Parafrankia discariae: one gene and its partner. The protein of the gene in region 2 interacts with the protein of the main gene of each other region in a pairwise test. Links are inferred from orthologs where the notes say so. Each region holds a gene or a part of one and is shown on either strand. Other genes may lie near its edges.

Evidence for each region. Proteins that work in one complex are often made in the same cells at the same time.
Region 1: the proteins of B056_RS0112160 (region 2) and ligA interact in binary tests that used the Escherichia coli proteins (3 or more experiments, as listed by UniProt). The link is inferred for Parafrankia discariae from one-to-one orthologs.

The regions. Positions count from the first base shown.
Region 1 is NZ_KB891241.1:6,655-14,070, forward strand. What follows is about bases 1,350-4,348. They hold ligA (NAD-dependent DNA ligase LigA), read left to right. Parts: upstream 1,350-1,782; coding sequence 1,783-3,915; downstream 3,916-4,348. Other genes in these bases: B056_RS0124475 (methionine synthase), read left to right, coding at 1,350-1,786. In the rest of the region: tRNA 2-thiouridine(34) synthase MnmA, read left to right, coding at 1-493; more of B056_RS0124475, read left to right, coding at 668-1,349; B056_RS46175 (ACT domain-containing protein), read right to left, coding at 6,261-6,971; Asp-tRNA(Asn)/Glu-tRNA(Gln) amidotransferase subunit GatC, read left to right, coding at 7,317-7,416. UniProt on the Escherichia coli protein: DNA ligase that catalyzes the formation of phosphodiester linkages between 5'-phosphoryl and 3'-hydroxyl groups in double-stranded DNA using NAD as a coenzyme and as the energy source for the reaction.
Region 2 is NZ_KB891208.1:163,641-171,673, forward strand. What follows is about bases 2,358-5,973. They hold B056_RS0112160 (leucine--tRNA ligase), read right to left. Parts: upstream 5,609-5,973; coding sequence 2,558-5,608; downstream 2,358-2,557. Other genes in these bases: arfB (alternative ribosome rescue aminoacyl-tRNA hydrolase ArfB), read right to left, coding at 2,358-2,469; B056_RS0112170 (thioredoxin domain-containing protein), read left to right, coding at 5,884-5,973. In the rest of the region: mycothiol conjugate amidase Mca, read left to right, coding at 608-1,504; B056_RS0112150 (hypothetical protein), read left to right, coding at 1,633-1,968; more of arfB, read right to left, coding at 2,038-2,357; more of B056_RS0112170, read left to right, coding at 5,974-7,893.

The DNA.
Region 1 (7,416 bases), on a different replicon or contig from region 2:
CAGTCACGACATCTGCTTCGTGGCCTCCGGGGACACCGGGGCCTGGCTGCGCGAGCGGCTGGGGCCACGTCCGGGCCCGGTCGTCGACGCGGAGACCGGCGAGACGCTCGGCGAGCACGACGGGGCGTACGCGTTCACGGTCGGGCAGCGCCGGGGGCTCGGCCTGGGACGTCCCGCGCCGGACGGCCGTCCGCGCTACGTGCTGGGGATCTCCCCGGCGACGTCCACGGTGACCGTCGGCCCGTCCAGCGCGCTGGACATGCGCAGTCTGGTCGCGGAGCGGATCGTCTGGCCGCACGACGGGCCGGTCTCGTGCACCGCGCAGGTCCGGGCGCACGGCGGGGTCGTCCCCGCGGTGGTGACGGCCCGGGGCGACGAGCTCGACGCGCGGCTGGCGGAGCCGGTGCGCGGTACCGCGGCGGGCCAGGCCGTGGTCTTCTACGACGGCGACCGGGTGCTCGGCGGCGGGCGCATCCGCTCCCTGGCGGCCTGACCCGCCGGACCCTGCGGCGTGCCCGGCCCGCGCGGCCGGTCTGGCCTGGTCTGGCCTGCGCGGTTGTGGCGTGTGTCCGGTAGTCGTGCCGGGTGCGGTTCCCGCGCGTTGCCGGATGTTGTCCGCCGGCTGCGGCCTGGGGCCGCGGCCGGAATCTAAGGAGTCGATGTGGTGATGACGTGGTCTGCCACCGAACGGGGCGCGGGCCCGGAGCCGGTCCGGGACGAGCCGGGGAAGGGCGTCGCACCGCTGGGCGGCGACGGGACGGCCGCGCGGGCGGGCATCCCCTGGCCGCCCGGGACGGCGTCCGGGGTCGGGTCGCTGCCGGATCTCGACCCGGTCGAGGCCGCGCGGTACGTCCTGGGGGAGGTGCCGGACCTGCCGTTCCTGCCGGAGCTGCCGGGCCGCGGGGTCGGCGCCGACATCATCGGCCGTTCGTGCGCGCTGCTGGTGGACCTGCCGGTCGACCTCCAGCCGTCCGGGTGGCGGCTGGTGGCCCGGCCCGGCCTGGACCTGCGCCGGGCCCGTGACCTGCTCGTCCGGGATCTGGACGCGTTCACCGAGGCGGCCGCCGGCTACACCGGGCCACTCAAGGTGTCGGCCGCCGGCCCCTGGACGCTGGCGGGCGGGGTCGAGCTGCCGCGTGGGCACAAGGCGCTCGCCGACCAGGGCGCGGCCCGGGACCTGGCCGAGGCGCTCACCGAGGGGCTGCTCGCCCATCTGGCGGACCTGGGGCGGCGGATCCCGGGCGCCCGGCTGCTCGTCCAGCTCGACGAGCCGTCGCTGCCGGCGATGCTCGCCGGTCACATCCGCACTCCGAGCGGTTTCTCCGTCCTGCCGGCCGTCGAGGAGGGGCCGGCGACCGAGCGGCTGGCCGGGGTGCTGTCCGCGGTGACCGGGGCGGCGGCGGTCGCCGCGGCCGGGGTGCACTGCTGCGCGCCCGACGTGCCGCTCGACCTGCTGCGGCGGGCCGGCGCCCGGTTCGTCGGCCTCGACGCGACCCTGCTCACCCGGGCGCAGGACGACGAGATCGGTGAGGCGGTCGAGGCGGGGGTCGGCCTGATGTTCGGCCTGGTGCCCACGGACGGGGCCCGGAACCTGTCGGACCCCCGTCGTACGGTCGCGGTGGCGGTCGACCTGTGGCGTCGGCTGGGGTTCGCTCCGGAACTGCTCGGGGAGGTGGTGGCCGTGACACCCACGTGTGGCCTGGCCAGTGCGAGTGTGGGCGACGCGCGTGCCGCGCTGCGGCACTGCCGTGAGGGGGCGCGGGTCCTGGTGGAATCTCCACAGTGAGCGCGGACGAGGTCGGCCTGGCCGCGGATGAGGTCGGCCTGGCCGGCGACGAGAGCGGTCCGGCCGGCGGTGACGGTGGCCCGGGTGTCGACGAGCGGGGCCGGGCCGCGGAGCTGGCCCGCGAGCTGGAGGAGCACGCGTACCGCTACTACGTGCTCGACAAGCCGACCGTCGCCGACGCGGAGTACGACGCGCTCATGCGCGAGCTGGAGGCGATCGAGCAGCGGTACCCCGAGCTGCGCACCCCGGACTCGCCGACCCAGAAGGTCGCCGGCACCTACTCGACGCTGTTCACCCCGGTCGAGCACCTGGAACGGCTGCTGTCACTCGACAACGTCTTCAGCGACGAGGAGTTCCACGCCTGGTCGGCGCGCGCCACCCGGGAACAGCCCGTCACCGCGTGGCTGTGCGAGCTGAAGATCGACGGGCTGGCGGTCGACCTCGTCTACGAGGGTGGCCGCCTCGTCCGCGCGGCGACCCGCGGCGACGGCCGCACGGGGGAGGACATCACGCCCAACGTGCGGACGCTGGCGAGCGTGCCGTCCCAGCTGCGCGGCCCGGCCGTGCCGGAGCTGCTCGAGGTGCGCGGGGAGGTGTTCTTCCCGACCGAGCGGTTCACCGAGCTCAACGCCACGCTGGTCGAGGCGGGCAAGGCGCCGTTCGCCAACCCGCGTAACGCCGCCGCCGGGTCGCTGCGCCAGAAGGATCCCCGGGTCACCGCCGGCCGCCCGCTCGACCTGATCGTGCACGGCCTCGGCGCCCACCGGGGCTTCGAGGTGTCGTCCCAGTCGGGCGCGTACGCGCGACTCGCCGAGCTGGGCCTTCCGGTCTCCGGCCGTTACGAGGTGCTCACCTCGGTGGAGGATGTGCTGGCCTTCGTCCGGCGCTGGGGCGAGCACCGTCACGACGTCGAGCACGAGATCGACGGCGTCGTCGTGAAGGTCGACGACTTCGGCCAGCAGCGCCGCCTCGGCGCGACCTCGAAGGCGCCCCGCTGGGCGGTCGCGTTCAAGTACCCGCCGGAGGAGGTCACCACCCGGCTGCGCGACATCCAGGTGAACGTGGGCCGCACCGGCCGGGTCACCCCGTTCGGGGTGCTCGAGCCGGTGAAGGTCGCCGGGTCGACGGTGGCGATGGCCACCCTGCACAACATCGACGAGGTGGGCCGCAAGGGCGTCCTGATCGGCGACACCGTGGTGCTGCGCAAGGCCGGCGACGTCATCCCCGAGATCGTCGGCCCGGTCGTCGACCTGCGGGACGGCTCCGAGCGGGCGTTCGTGATGCCCACGCACTGCCCGGAGTGCGCGACCGAGCTGGTCCGCCCCGAGGGCGAGGTCGACATCCGCTGCCCGAACACCGTCTCGTGCCCGGCGCAGCTGCGGGAGTCGGTGTTCCACCTGGCGTCGCGTAACGCGCTCGACATCGACGGGCTCGGCTACGAGACGGCGACGGTCCTGCTCGCCGAGGGCCGGATCCACGACATCGGTGACGTCTTCCACCTGGCCCCGGAGTCCTTCGAGGGCCTGCGCGGCTTCGCCGACAAGAAGATCGAGCAGATCCTGCGCGGCCTGGCGGCGGCTCGCGACCGCCCGCTGTGGCGGCTGCTGGTGGGGCTGTCGATCCGCCATGTCGGGCCGACGGCCGCCCGTGGGCTGGCCCGGGAGCTGCGTTCCCTCGACGCGATCGCGGCGGCGCCCGCCGAGCGGCTCGCCGCCGTCGACGGTGTCGGGCCGAAGATCGCCGACGCGGTGGTCGACTGGTTCGCCGATCCGCGGCACCGCGACATCGTCGCCCGGATCGCCTCGGGCGGGGTCCGGCTGGCCGACGAGGGCGCCGGCGAGGGCCCCGGGCCGCTGGACGGCGTCGTACTGGTCATCACCGGCACCCTGGGCGACTGGAGCCGGGACACCGCGACCGAGGCGGTGCAGTCCCGCGGCGGCAAGGTGACTGGCTCGGTGAGCAAGAAGACGACGTTCGTCGTCGCCGGCGCCGACCCGGGGGCGTCGAAGTACGACAAGGCCCGCACGCTGAAAATCCCGCTGCTGGACGAAGCCGGATTCGCCGTCCTTCTCCGTGACGGAGTGGAGGCGGCGAGGGTGCTCGCCGTGCTCGAGGATGCCGACGGGTAGCCTTCGCATCCTGGCAGCGAAAGGTTCATCACGGTGAGCACTCATATGTTCCGTCATGTTCTCGTCGATGTGGCCGGGCCCAGGCGCGCCCGTTCCCGAGGCGTCGGGGGATCGACGCGGGGCTGTCCCGGTCGCCGCTGATGCGCGCCGCCCCGCGAGCCGGCGGCGGGCCGCCGGAACCAGCGGCCGGCTGGGGGGTCGCGCTCGGCGCGGCGGGATGCCTGGCGGCCGCGGCGGTCGCCGTCGCCGGGGCCTGGCGCGGCGCCTTCGACCACCTGGGCGCGGCCTTCGCGCTGATCGCCGGGCTCGCGCTGCTCGTCGGGTCGCAGCCGGCGCCCGCCGGCGCGGCGGCCTTGCCGGGCCCCTCCGGGCCGGCCGGTCCACCGCCCGGCGCCCCGGGCGTCCCAGGTGGCTCGGGTGGCTCGGGGCGCCAGGGCGGGCCGAGTTGGACGGGCGGGCCGGGCGGGCCGGGCACCGGTGGCGCCGATCTCACGTTGGCCTTCCTGTTCGCGTTGCTGCTCGGCTGGGGAGCGCCGCCCGCGCTGGCGGTGCACCTGGTGGTCGGCGTCCTGCTGGAGCTGGTGCGGGGCGCGCACCCGAGGCGGGTGATGGCGGTGGTCGGCCGCCGCTCGCTGGCGCTGTGCGTGGCGGGCGCCGTGGCGGCCGGGTACGGCCTCGGGGCCGATCTCGGGGCCGGGGAGCTGCCCGCGGTCGCGTTCGCCGGTCTCGCGCTGTTCGCCGTCGACGACCTGCTCGGCCCGTGTACCCGCCCGGCCGGGCCGGCGGTGCCCCGCGGCGGCGCGGGGCGGGGCGGTACGCCCGGCGGTGCCGCGTCCGGAGGTGCCGGGGGTCGGGATCCCCTCGCCGAACTGCGGCGTCGGGTGGCGGGCGGGGTGGCGACGCTGTCCCTCGCGCCGCTGGTGGTGGTCGCCGCGGCGCGTAGCGCCTGGCTGGTGCCGCTGCTGCTGCCGGCGCTGCTGCTGGTGGCCAGGGTCGGTGAGCTCTCCCGGCAGAAGGAACACGAGGCCCGCCACGACGGGCTCACCGGGCTGCCGAACCGGGCGGAGTTCGCCGAACGCGCGGCGGCCAGCTTCGGCGCGGCGGAGCGGACCGGCAGCCGGGTCGGCCTGCTGCTGCTCGACCTGGACCGGTTCAAGAAGGTCAACGACCGGCTGGGGCACGAGGTCGGCGACCGGCTGCTGATGGTCGCCGCCGCCCGGCTCACCGCCGCGCTGCGTCCCGGTGACGTCGTCGCGCGGCTGGGCGGCGACGAGTTCGCCGTCCTGCTGCCCGCGCTGCCGTCCGGCGAGGCGGCCGGGGCGGTGGTCGGCGAGGTGGCCGGGCGCGTCCGTGGCGTGCTGCGGGCCCCGTACGAGATCGACGGGCAGTTCTGCGACGTCGACGCGAGCGTCGGGGTCGCGCTCTACCCGGACCACGGCGGCGACCTTCCCACCCTGTCGCGGTGCGCGGACCTCGCCATGTACGCGGCGAAGGAGCATCGGCTCGGGGTCCAGGCCTACGGCCCGCGCGACGCCCGCCGCGCCCGGCTGCGGGCCCGTACCACCGCCGAGCTCGGCTACGCCCTCGAACACGGGCAGCTCGAGGTGCACTACCAGCCGCAGGCGGAGATCGCCGACGGGCGGGTACGCCGGGTCGAGGCGTTGCTGCGCTGGCGGCACCCGAGCCGGGGGCTGCTGCTGCCGGGAGTCTTCGTCCCGCTCGCCGAGTCCGCCGGCCTGATCCGCCCGATCACATCGTGGGTGATGGGCCGCGCGCTCGCGCAGGTCACCCGGTGGAACGCGGCGGGGATCCCGGTGTCGGTCGCGTTGAATGCGTCCGCGCGGGACCTGCGCGACCCCGGCTTCGTCGGTTCGGTCGCGGCCGCGCTGGCCGAGACCGGTCTGCCGGCCGCGGCGCTGACCTTCGAGGTCACCGAGGGCGCCGTCACCGCGGACGGCGACGAGCCGGCCGGGGCCCTGCATGAGCTCGCGGACCTCGGCGTGCGGGTCAGCCTGGACGACTTCGGCACCGGCCGGGTCTCCCTCGACGCGCTACGGCGCCTGCCGTTCGCGGAGATCAAGATCGACCGGACCGTGATCGGTCGGATGGCGGGCGCCGACCGCGACGCCGACTTCGTCCGCGCGGTGGTTCGGATGGCCGCCGACCTGGGGCTGCGGGTCGTCGCCGAGGGCGTGGAGACCCCCGTCGAATGGCGCCGGCTCGCCGGCTTCGGCGCGGACGCGGCCCAGGGATGGCACGTCGCGCCCGCGCTGCCCGCGGTGCTGCTCACCCCGTGGCTCGCCGCCGCCGCCGCGGCACCGGCACCGACACCGGCACCGGCACCGTCAGCGGCCGGCCGTGCGGGCGAGGGTGGCGGCGATGCCGGCCAGGTGCGCCAGCCGGGCCACCTCGGACGGCCGGAACGCGGGGCCTCCCGGCCGACCGACCAGGACGGCCAGCCGCTCATCCCCGACCGGGGCCGCGGCGAGCTCCATGTTGACCGCCTCCCAGCGGGCCGGGAACTCGCCGTCGTCCGGCACGACGCGACGCGCCGCGCGCAGCGGCAGCCAGGGCAGTGGGAGGCGCACCCGCTCCGGAACACCGAGGTCGTCGCCGCCCAGGCTCGGCGCGCCCACCGAGGCCTCCCGGACCCGGACGTCGCCCGGCCCCAGGTACTCGAGCAGCAGCGTCCAGTCGGCGTGGAAGACCCCGGCGACCAGGTCGGTCAGCACGGCCACGGCGTCGGCGGGGCGTTCGGCGAGCGCGTCGACGAGTTCGAGGTCCTCGCTGATCCCGGCGCCGTCGGCCTGGTAGGGCCGCAGCGACTCGACTGAGACCCCGGGCACGGAGTGGGCCGCGGTGAACAGCCGCTCGGCCAGGCCGCCCGGGGGCAGGAGCACGATCAGGTCGTCGACCGCCCCGGCCGGTGTGTGCTCCACCACGGTGAGGCTGACGATGTCGATGCCGGCGGCACCGAGTGCCGTGGCCACCGCTCCCAGCACACCAGGATGATCGGGAAGTAGGAGCCGGAGCAGGTACGACATGTGGTCGAGCATGCGCAAGGAGCGTGACGGAACGGTGGCCGCCGCGTCACGCCCGCGTGTCGCGCCGCCCTACCGACACCCGCCGCGCCCGTGTCGTGTCGCCAACCGCCACGGATGAGTCGGCGTGGGGTGGTGGGCCGTACGATGTGGGGAACGCCGACGTTGTGTTCGCCGGCAGGTCACCGCCGGCAGCAACCGGCGCGGCAGTCGTCCGGCCCCAAGCCGGTCGGGCCGCGGCCAGGGTCGCCGGCAGGGGCCTGCCGCCGGTGGTGCCACCACCGGCCCCATCCGCACGACGGCGCGCGACGACCTGACCGATCTCGGGCCTGTGCCCACCGCCCACGAGGGGTCCACGGAATGGCGATCACCCGGGACGAGGTAGCCAACCTCGCCCGCCTGTCGCGGATGTCCCTGTCCGACGCCGAGCTCGACGCGCTCGCGCCGCAGCTCGAGGCGA
Region 2 (8,033 bases):
GGCACATGGCCGACGCCACGTGCGACGCCACGGCGGTCGGCACGAGGTCGAGCCGAGCGGATGGTCCGGCCGTCCTCGACGTCGGTTCGCCCGGCGCGCGCGGCCGTCCGTGCGACGGGCCGGCGCGGCCGTTGACCGGTGGGCCGCTCGAGGCCGGGCCGACGACGATGTCGGCGTGCCGGCCGGCGACCTCGCTGTCTTCGGAGCGTGCGCGGACGGTGTATTCTGCCACGGCTCTCGGTGACTTTTCCAGATCGAAAGTGAACTGGGTCTCGCCGGGTGACCGGCCGGCTTCCGTACCGGCCTGGCCGGGGGCGATCATCCCCTGTCCGGGCGGCCGGCCGAACCGCCGGCCATCGCCGGCCGACGGCCTCTCGAACCGCCGGTCGCGTACCTGGCCCAGGGCCTGCGGTCGTGGCACTTACCGGTGCGGTCCGTGCCGTCGCGGCACTGGCGGTCCGTGGCCGGGCACCCGCCGACCGGCGTGCGGTGCCCGTTGACCTGCGTCAACTGCCCGCGAGCCGGTGTGAGGCGCCCGTTCGGCAGCGGGCCGCGCGCCGGGCTGACGCCGGGCCGGGCCCGTCCGGCCGTCAGCCACAATGGTTGCATGCTCCCGGACGAACAGGAGCGTGGTCTGCGGCTCATGGCCGTCCACGCGCATCCCGACGACGAGTCCAGCAAGGGCGCGGCGACGATGGCCCGCTACGCCCACGAGGGCGTCGAGGTCCTGGTGGTCACGTGTACCGGCGGCGAGGCGGGCAGCATCCTCAACCCGGCGATGGACTCGCCCGAGGTGCTCGCCCGGCTGCCCGAGGTCCGTCGGGAGGAGATGGAACGGGCCCGGCGGATCCTGGGCGTGCGCCAGGAGTGGTTGGGGTTCCTCGACTCGGGACTGCCCGAAGGTGACCCGCTGCCGCCGCTGCCGGAAGGGAGCTTCGCCACGCTGGAGCTGGCCGCCGCGGCCCGGCCGCTGGTCCGGCTGATCCGCGAGTTCCGCCCGCAGGTCGTCACGACCTACGACGAGAACGGCGGGTACCCGCACCCGGACCACATCATGACGCACCGGATCAGCGTGGAGGCGTTCGAGGCGGCGGGTGACCCGGCGCGCTACCCCGAGGTCGGTGTCGACGCCGACCTGGGCCCGTGGCAGCCGCTGAAGCTCTACTACCACCTCACCTTCCACAAGGACCGGATCCTCGCCCTGCACGAGGGAATGCTGGCCGCCGGCCTGGAATCGCCCTACGCCAAGCGGCTCGACGAGTGGATCGACCGCGCCGAGGACACCGGCCGGCTCACCACCCGGGTGCCCTGCGCCGACTGGTTCGAGGTGCGCGACCGCGCCCTGCTGGCGCACGTCACCCAGGTCGACCCGAGCGGGCCCTGGTTCCAGGTGCCGCTGGCACTGCAGCGCCAGACGTGGCCCACCGAGGACTACCAGCTCGCCCGGTCGCTGCTCGAGGTCGGGGTCCTTCCCGAGGACGATCTGTTCAACGGGATCCGCTGACTGTCGGTGGCGCGGCGTAGGGTCGCGGAACGGGGCAGACGCCCCGGCCGACGACGTCGGCCGACGAACATCAGACATCGGCCGACGAACCTCGAACAGCGGGCAGAGTGGACAGGAGGTGCCGGTCAGTGGGTGACACGTCTGGCGGAACGCGGCTCGCCGCGGAGATCGGCACGGGCACCGGCGGCGCTCTCGTGGTCCTCGCGCTGATCCTCGCCTCGGTCGCGTTGTTCACGTTCCTCTCCGGCAGCCTGCGCCGGATGCGGGCGAACGTCGCCAGCGGCGAGTTCGGCCCGCAGACGCAGGAGCGGGGCCGGTCCGAGGCCGCAGCCGTGGCGCCGGCCGCTGAACCGGTGGCAGGCAGCGCGGCGGTGAGCAGCGCGGGGGCAGGTGGTGCCACCACCGGTGAAACGGTGACCGGTGGCACGGCGGCGGGCCCGGAGAAGGACCAGGACCTGGCCTGACCGGTGGCCCCGCCGCCCGGGTCGCAGGGTTGTGAGTGCTGTTTCCGGTACCCGGTTCGGCCCGGGTGCCTAGTCGTCCGGGCCGATGCGGCGGGTGCGTTTGGTGGTGGAGCGGCGTTTCTTGCCGGCCAGGCGGCGCTCGACCGAGCCACGGGTGGGGCGGGTCGCCTTGCGGGGACGGGGCGGTGGCGCGGTGGCCTCCCGCAGCGTGCCGGCCAGCCGGGCGAGCGCGGCCTCCCGGTTGCGGAGCTGGGAGCGGTGCTCGGAGGCGGCGAGGGTGAGTACACCGTCCACCAGCCGTCCGTCGAGGCGGGACAGCGCCCGCGCCCGCAGCTGCTCCGGGACGGAGCCCGACCGGGCGAGGTCGAACGACAGCTCGACCCTGGAGTCGGAGGTGTTCACCGACTGGCCGCCGGGCCCGGCGGATCGCGAGTAGCGCCACGCCAGCTCGCCGGCCGGGATTCCGAAGCCCGGCCGGATCACCAGGACGCTCGGCAGCACCTGTCCATCGTGCCAGCCGGCGGTGGTTTCGTCCCGGGAGTTTCGGCCCCACCGCCACGGATCGGCTGGCGGTGGGGCCGGGGTCGGCTCAGCCCAGGGCGATGTTCACGATCCGGCCGGGGACCACGATGAGGCGCTTGATGGTGCGCCCGGAGGTGTGTCGGGCGTAGTCCGCGTGTGCCTCCAGGACCGCGCGCACGGCCGCCTCGTCCGCGTCGGCCGGGACGTCGATGGTGAAGCGCACCTTGCCGTTGACCTGCACCGGCAGCCGTACCGTCGCGGCGGCGGCCAGTGACTCGTCCCCCTCCGGGAAGGGCACGGCGCAGACCGAGCCGGTGTGCCCCAGCCGGGTCCACAGCTCCTCGGCGATGTGCGGCGCCAGCGGCGCGGCCATCAGCACCAACGCCTCGGCCAGCTCCCGCGGCGGGCCGTCGAGCCCGCCGCCGAAGCGCTTGCTGGCCAGGTTCGTCAGCTCGATGAGCCGGGCGACGGCGGTGTTGAAGCGCAGCTCGGCGTAGTCGGTGCGGACGGCCAGGATCGTCCGGTGCAGGGCCTGCGCGGTCTCGTCGTCGAGCGCGACGTCGCGGACCCGGGGCTGCCCGGTGGCCTCGTCGATGATGTTGCGCCACAGCCGCTGCAGGAACCGGTAGGAGCCGACGATGTCGTCGGTGCGCCACGGGCGGTGGGCGTCGAGCGGGCCCATCGCCATCTCGTACACCCGCAGCGTGTCGGCCCCGTAGCTGTCGTACATCTCGTCGGGGCTGACGCTGTTCTTGAGGCTCTTGCCCATCTTCCCGGAGCGCCGGTTGACCGGGGCGCCCTCGTGGGTGAACGAGCCGTCCGGGGCCTGGACGACCTCGGCCGCCGCGACGTACATCCCGCGCTCGTCGGTGAAGGCGTCGGCCTGGATGTAGCCCTGGTTGTAGAGCCGATTGAACGGCTCCCTGGTCGAGACCAGGCCCAGGTCGTACAGGACCTTGTGCCAGAACCGGGCGTAGAGCAGGTGCAGCACGGCGTGCTCGACGCCGCCCACGTACAGGTCGACGCCGCCGTCACCGGCCGGGCCGCGCTCGGAGTGCATCCAGTAGCGCTCGACGGCCGGGTCGACGAAGCGCTCGGAGTTCGTCGGGTCCAGGTAGCGCAGGTAGTACCAGCAGGAGCCGGCCCACTGCGGCATCGTGTTCAGCTCGCGGCGGTAGTCGCGCGGGCCGTCGCCGAGGTCGAGGGTGACCGTGGTCCACTCGGTGGCCCGGGCCAGCGGGGGGACGGGCTCGCTCTCGTCGTCGTCGGCCATCGCCTTCGGCCGGAAGTCGGTCATCTCCGGGAGCTCGACCGGCAGCTGGTCCTCGGGGACGGCGCGGGGCATGCCGTCGTCGTCGAAGACGATCGGGAACGGCTCGCCCCAGTAACGCTGGCGGGAGAACAGCCAGTCCCGCAGCCGGTAGGAGCGGGTCGCCCGGCCGCGGCCGGCGTCCTCCAGCCAGCCGATCGTCGTCTTGATCGCCTCGGCCTTGGACAGGCCGACCAGCGAGGGCCGGTCCGCGGCGCCGGGCAGATACCCGCCCTCGCCGCTGAACGCCTCCGGCCAGGACGACGCCGGGGCACCGGCGGCCAGGCCGCGCTCGGCCAGCCAGGCCGCGTCGGGCTCCAGGACCGCGGGAACGGGCAGGCCGAACTCCCGGGCGAAGGAGAAGTCGCGCTCGTCGTGCGCGGGCACCGCCATGATCGCGCCGGTGCCGTAGCCGAGCAGGACGTAGTCCGCCAGGAAGACCGGGATCACGCCGCCGCCGACCGGGTTGCGGACGTACGTCCCGGTGAACACGCCGGTGCGGTCGATCTCCGCGCCGCCGCGCTGGCGGTCACTGCGCCGGCCGGCGAACTCCCGGTAGGCGTCGACGGCCGCCTGGGGCGTCCACTGCTCGTCGGTGACCCCGGCGGGGCGTTCCTGCCCGAAGCGCCAGCCGGCCGGGGTGTCGACCGGCCACGCGGTGGCGGTCAGGGCGTCGACCAGCGGGTGCTCCGGCGCCAGGACCAGGAAGGTCGCCCCCGACAGGGTGTCGGGCCGGGTGGTGTACACCTCGACGTCGACCGGCGCCGGGCCGCCCGGGGCGTTCGGGCCGCCGGTGCCGGCAGGGTCGCCCGGGCCGGTGACCGAGGAGAAACGGACGGTCGCGCCGTCGCTCGGGCCGATCCAGTTCCGCTGCATGTGCTTGATCGAGTCCGGCCAGTCGACCAGGTCCAGGTCGGACATCAGCCGGTCGGCGTAGGCGGTGATCCGCATCATCCACTGGCGCAGCGGACGGCGGTAGACCGGATAGTTCCCGATGTCGCTGCGGCCCTCGGGTGTGACCTCCTCGTTGGCCAGCACCGTGCCCAGCCCCGGGCACCAGTTGACCAGCTCCTCGGAGATGTAGGTCAGCCGGTGCGCGTCGACGACCCGGCGGCGCTCCGCCGCGGTCAGCTCCGACCAGGCGGCCTGCCGCGGGTTCGCCTCGGCCGTGCCGGGCCCGGTCGCGGCGCGGTGGCCGGCCGTGAACTCCTCGACCAGCTCGCTGATCGGACGGGCCTGCCCGGCGGCCTCGTCGTACCAGCTGTCGAAGATCTTCAGGAAGATCCACTGGGTCCACCGGTAGTACGCGGTGTCGGTGGTGGCGATCTCGCGGCGGGTGTCGTGGCCCAGCCCCAGCCGGGCGAGCTGGCGGCGCATGTTCGCGATGTTCGCCTCGGTCGTCACCCGCGGGTGCTGACCGGTGTTGATGGCGTACTGCTCGGCCGGCAGCCCGAAGGCGTCGTAGCCGAAGGTGTGCAGGACGTGGCGCCCGGTCATCCGCAGGAAGCGGGCGAAGACGTCCGAGCCGATGTAGCCCAGCGGGTGGCCCACGTGCAGGCCGGTCCCGCTCGGGTACGGGAACATGTCGAGGACGTAGAACGGGTCGCGGCCGCGCACCGCCTCGAAGCCCTCGGACAGCGGGCCCGTCGGGTTCGGCGACTCGAAGGTGCCCTCCCGCAGCCACCGCTGCTGCCAGTGCCGCTCGATCTCGGCGGCCAGCCGGGAGTCGTACCGGTGGGGCAGGTCGCCGTCACCGGCCGCGGTTCCCGCGGGCACCGCGGCGGGGCCGCGCTCGGTCGTCTCGCTCATGGCAGGTCGCATCCCAGGGCTTCGATCACTGTTGACCCGCCCGCGCTCGCGCGCCCTGCCGACGACGGCCGTCCGCCGGCCCGGCGAGGTCGTGGCGGTCGTGGCGGTCGTGGACCGGAGCGAGTGAACAGCGGGGATCACCTTCGGCCTCCAGCGTATCGGTTCGGCCACGGCCCCCTCCTCCCGCGCACGGCTGTCGCGGGACTGTGGGCCGGAGGGGCCCTGATGCCCCGGCGCGGCCGGTGTCCCGGCCGTGGCGATGGCATGGTGGTGCGGTGCCCAACAAGCTCGCGGAGCAGACGTCCCCCTACCTGTTGCAGCACGCCGACAACCCGGTCGACTGGTGGCCCTGGGGGCCCGAGGCGTTCGCCGAGGCCACCGCCCGCGGAGTGCCGGTGTTGCTCTCCGTGGGCTACGCGGCCTGCCACTGGTGCCATGTCATGGCGCACGAGTCCTTCGAGGACGCCGAGATCGCCGCGTACATGAACCAGCACTTCGTCAACATCAAGGTCGACCGGGAGGAGCGCCCCGACGTCGACTCGGTGTACATGGACGTCACGGTCGCGCTCACCGGGCACGGCGGCTGGCCGATGACGGTGTTCCTCACCCCGGCCGCCGAGCCGTTCTTCGCCGGCACCTACTTCCCACCCCGGCCGATGCGGGGCAGCGCCTCGTTCCCGCAGGTCATGACGGCCATCGTGGACGCGTGGACGGCCCGCCGGGCGGAGGTCGAGCAGTCCGGGGCGGACATCGCCCGCCAGCTGGCGGAGGCGGTGGCGCCCGGTGGGATGGCGGCCGGTGGTGGGGCCACAACACAGATCACGGCCGATCTCCTCGACCGGGCGGTCGCCGGGCTGGCCGACCGGTTCGACTCCGTGCACGGCGGGTTCGGCGGGGCACCGAAGTTCCCGCCGTCCATGGTCGCCGAGATGCTGCTGCGCGGCTGGGCCCGCACCGGGAACGACCGGGCCCTGGGCATGGTGCGCGAGACCTGCGAGCGGATGGCGCGCGGCGGCATGTACGACCAGCTCGGTGGCGGCTTCGCCCGTTACAGCGTGGACGAGTCGTGGACCGTCCCGCACTTCGAGAAGATGTTGTACGACAACGCCCAGCTGCTGCGGGTCTACCTGCACCTGTGGCGGGCCACCGGCCTGCCGCTGGCCGAGCGGGTGGTGCGCGAGACCGCGGCCTTCCTGCTCGCCGACCTGCGCACCCCCGAGGGCGGCTTCGCCTCGGCGCTCGACGCCGACGCCGTGCCGGCGGGCAGCCCCGACGGCCATCCCGAGGAGGGCGCGAGCTACTCCTGGACGCCCGCCCAGCTGATGGACGTGCTCGGCCCCGACGACGGTGCCTGGGCCGCCCAGGTCCTGGGGGTCACCGCGGAGGGGACCTTCGAGCACGGGACGTCCGTGCTGATGCTGCCGGTCGACCCGGCGGACCCCGCCAGGTTCGCCCGGGTCCGGGCCGCGCTGGCCGCGGCGCGGGCCACCCGCCCGCAGCCCGCCCGGGACGACAAGATCGTCGCTGCCTGGAACGGCCTGGTCATCGGGGCGCTCGCCGAGGCGGGCGCGCTGCTGGGCGAGCCGTCCTGGGTGGTGGCCGCCGAGCGCGCCGCCGAGCTGCTGCGGGACGTCCACCTGCACGAGGGCCGGCTGGGGCGGACCAGCCGGGACGGCCGCCGCGGCCCGAACGCCGGCGTGCTGGAGGACTACGGGTGTGTCGCCGAGGGCTTCCTCACGCTGCACCAGGTGACCGGCGTGGCGGGCTGGCTCACGCTCGCCGGCGAGCTGCTCGACGTGGTCCGGGCGCGGTTCCCCGCGCCGGACGGCGGCTACTTCGACACCGCCGACGACGCCGAGGCGCTGCTGCGCCGGCCGCGGGACGCCTCCGACTCGGCGACCCCCTCAGGCCAGGCGGCCGTCGCCGGCGCGTTGCTGACCTACGCGGCGCTGACCGGCTCCGCCGATCACCGGGACAGCGCGGGGGCGACCGTCGAGCAGCTCACGCCGCTGCTCAGCCGGGACGCCCGGTTCGCCGGCTGGGCGGGGGCCGTCGCGGAGGCCCTGCTGGCCGGGCCGGCCGAGGTGGCGGTGGTCGGCCGGCCGGATCTGGAGCGCCTGGCCAGGCTCGGTACCGCGCCCGGCGCGGTCGTCGTCACCGAGGGCCCGCTGACCGAGGGCCGGGACGAGCCGGCCGTCTACATCTGCCGGGACTTCGTCTGCGAGCTCCCGGCCCGGACCCCGGAGGAGGTCCGGGCCCGGCTGGGAGTGCGGCTCCCGGCCTGACCCGGTTGGTAGCCGGCCTGACCCGGTTGGCGGTGGGCCCGGCCTGTTCGCTGAGGCCGAACGGGCCTGGGCCCGACGGCCCGCGCATTGTCACCATTGCCTGTGTAAGCATGTAATCGACGGCGCGGGCCGGGTGTGGC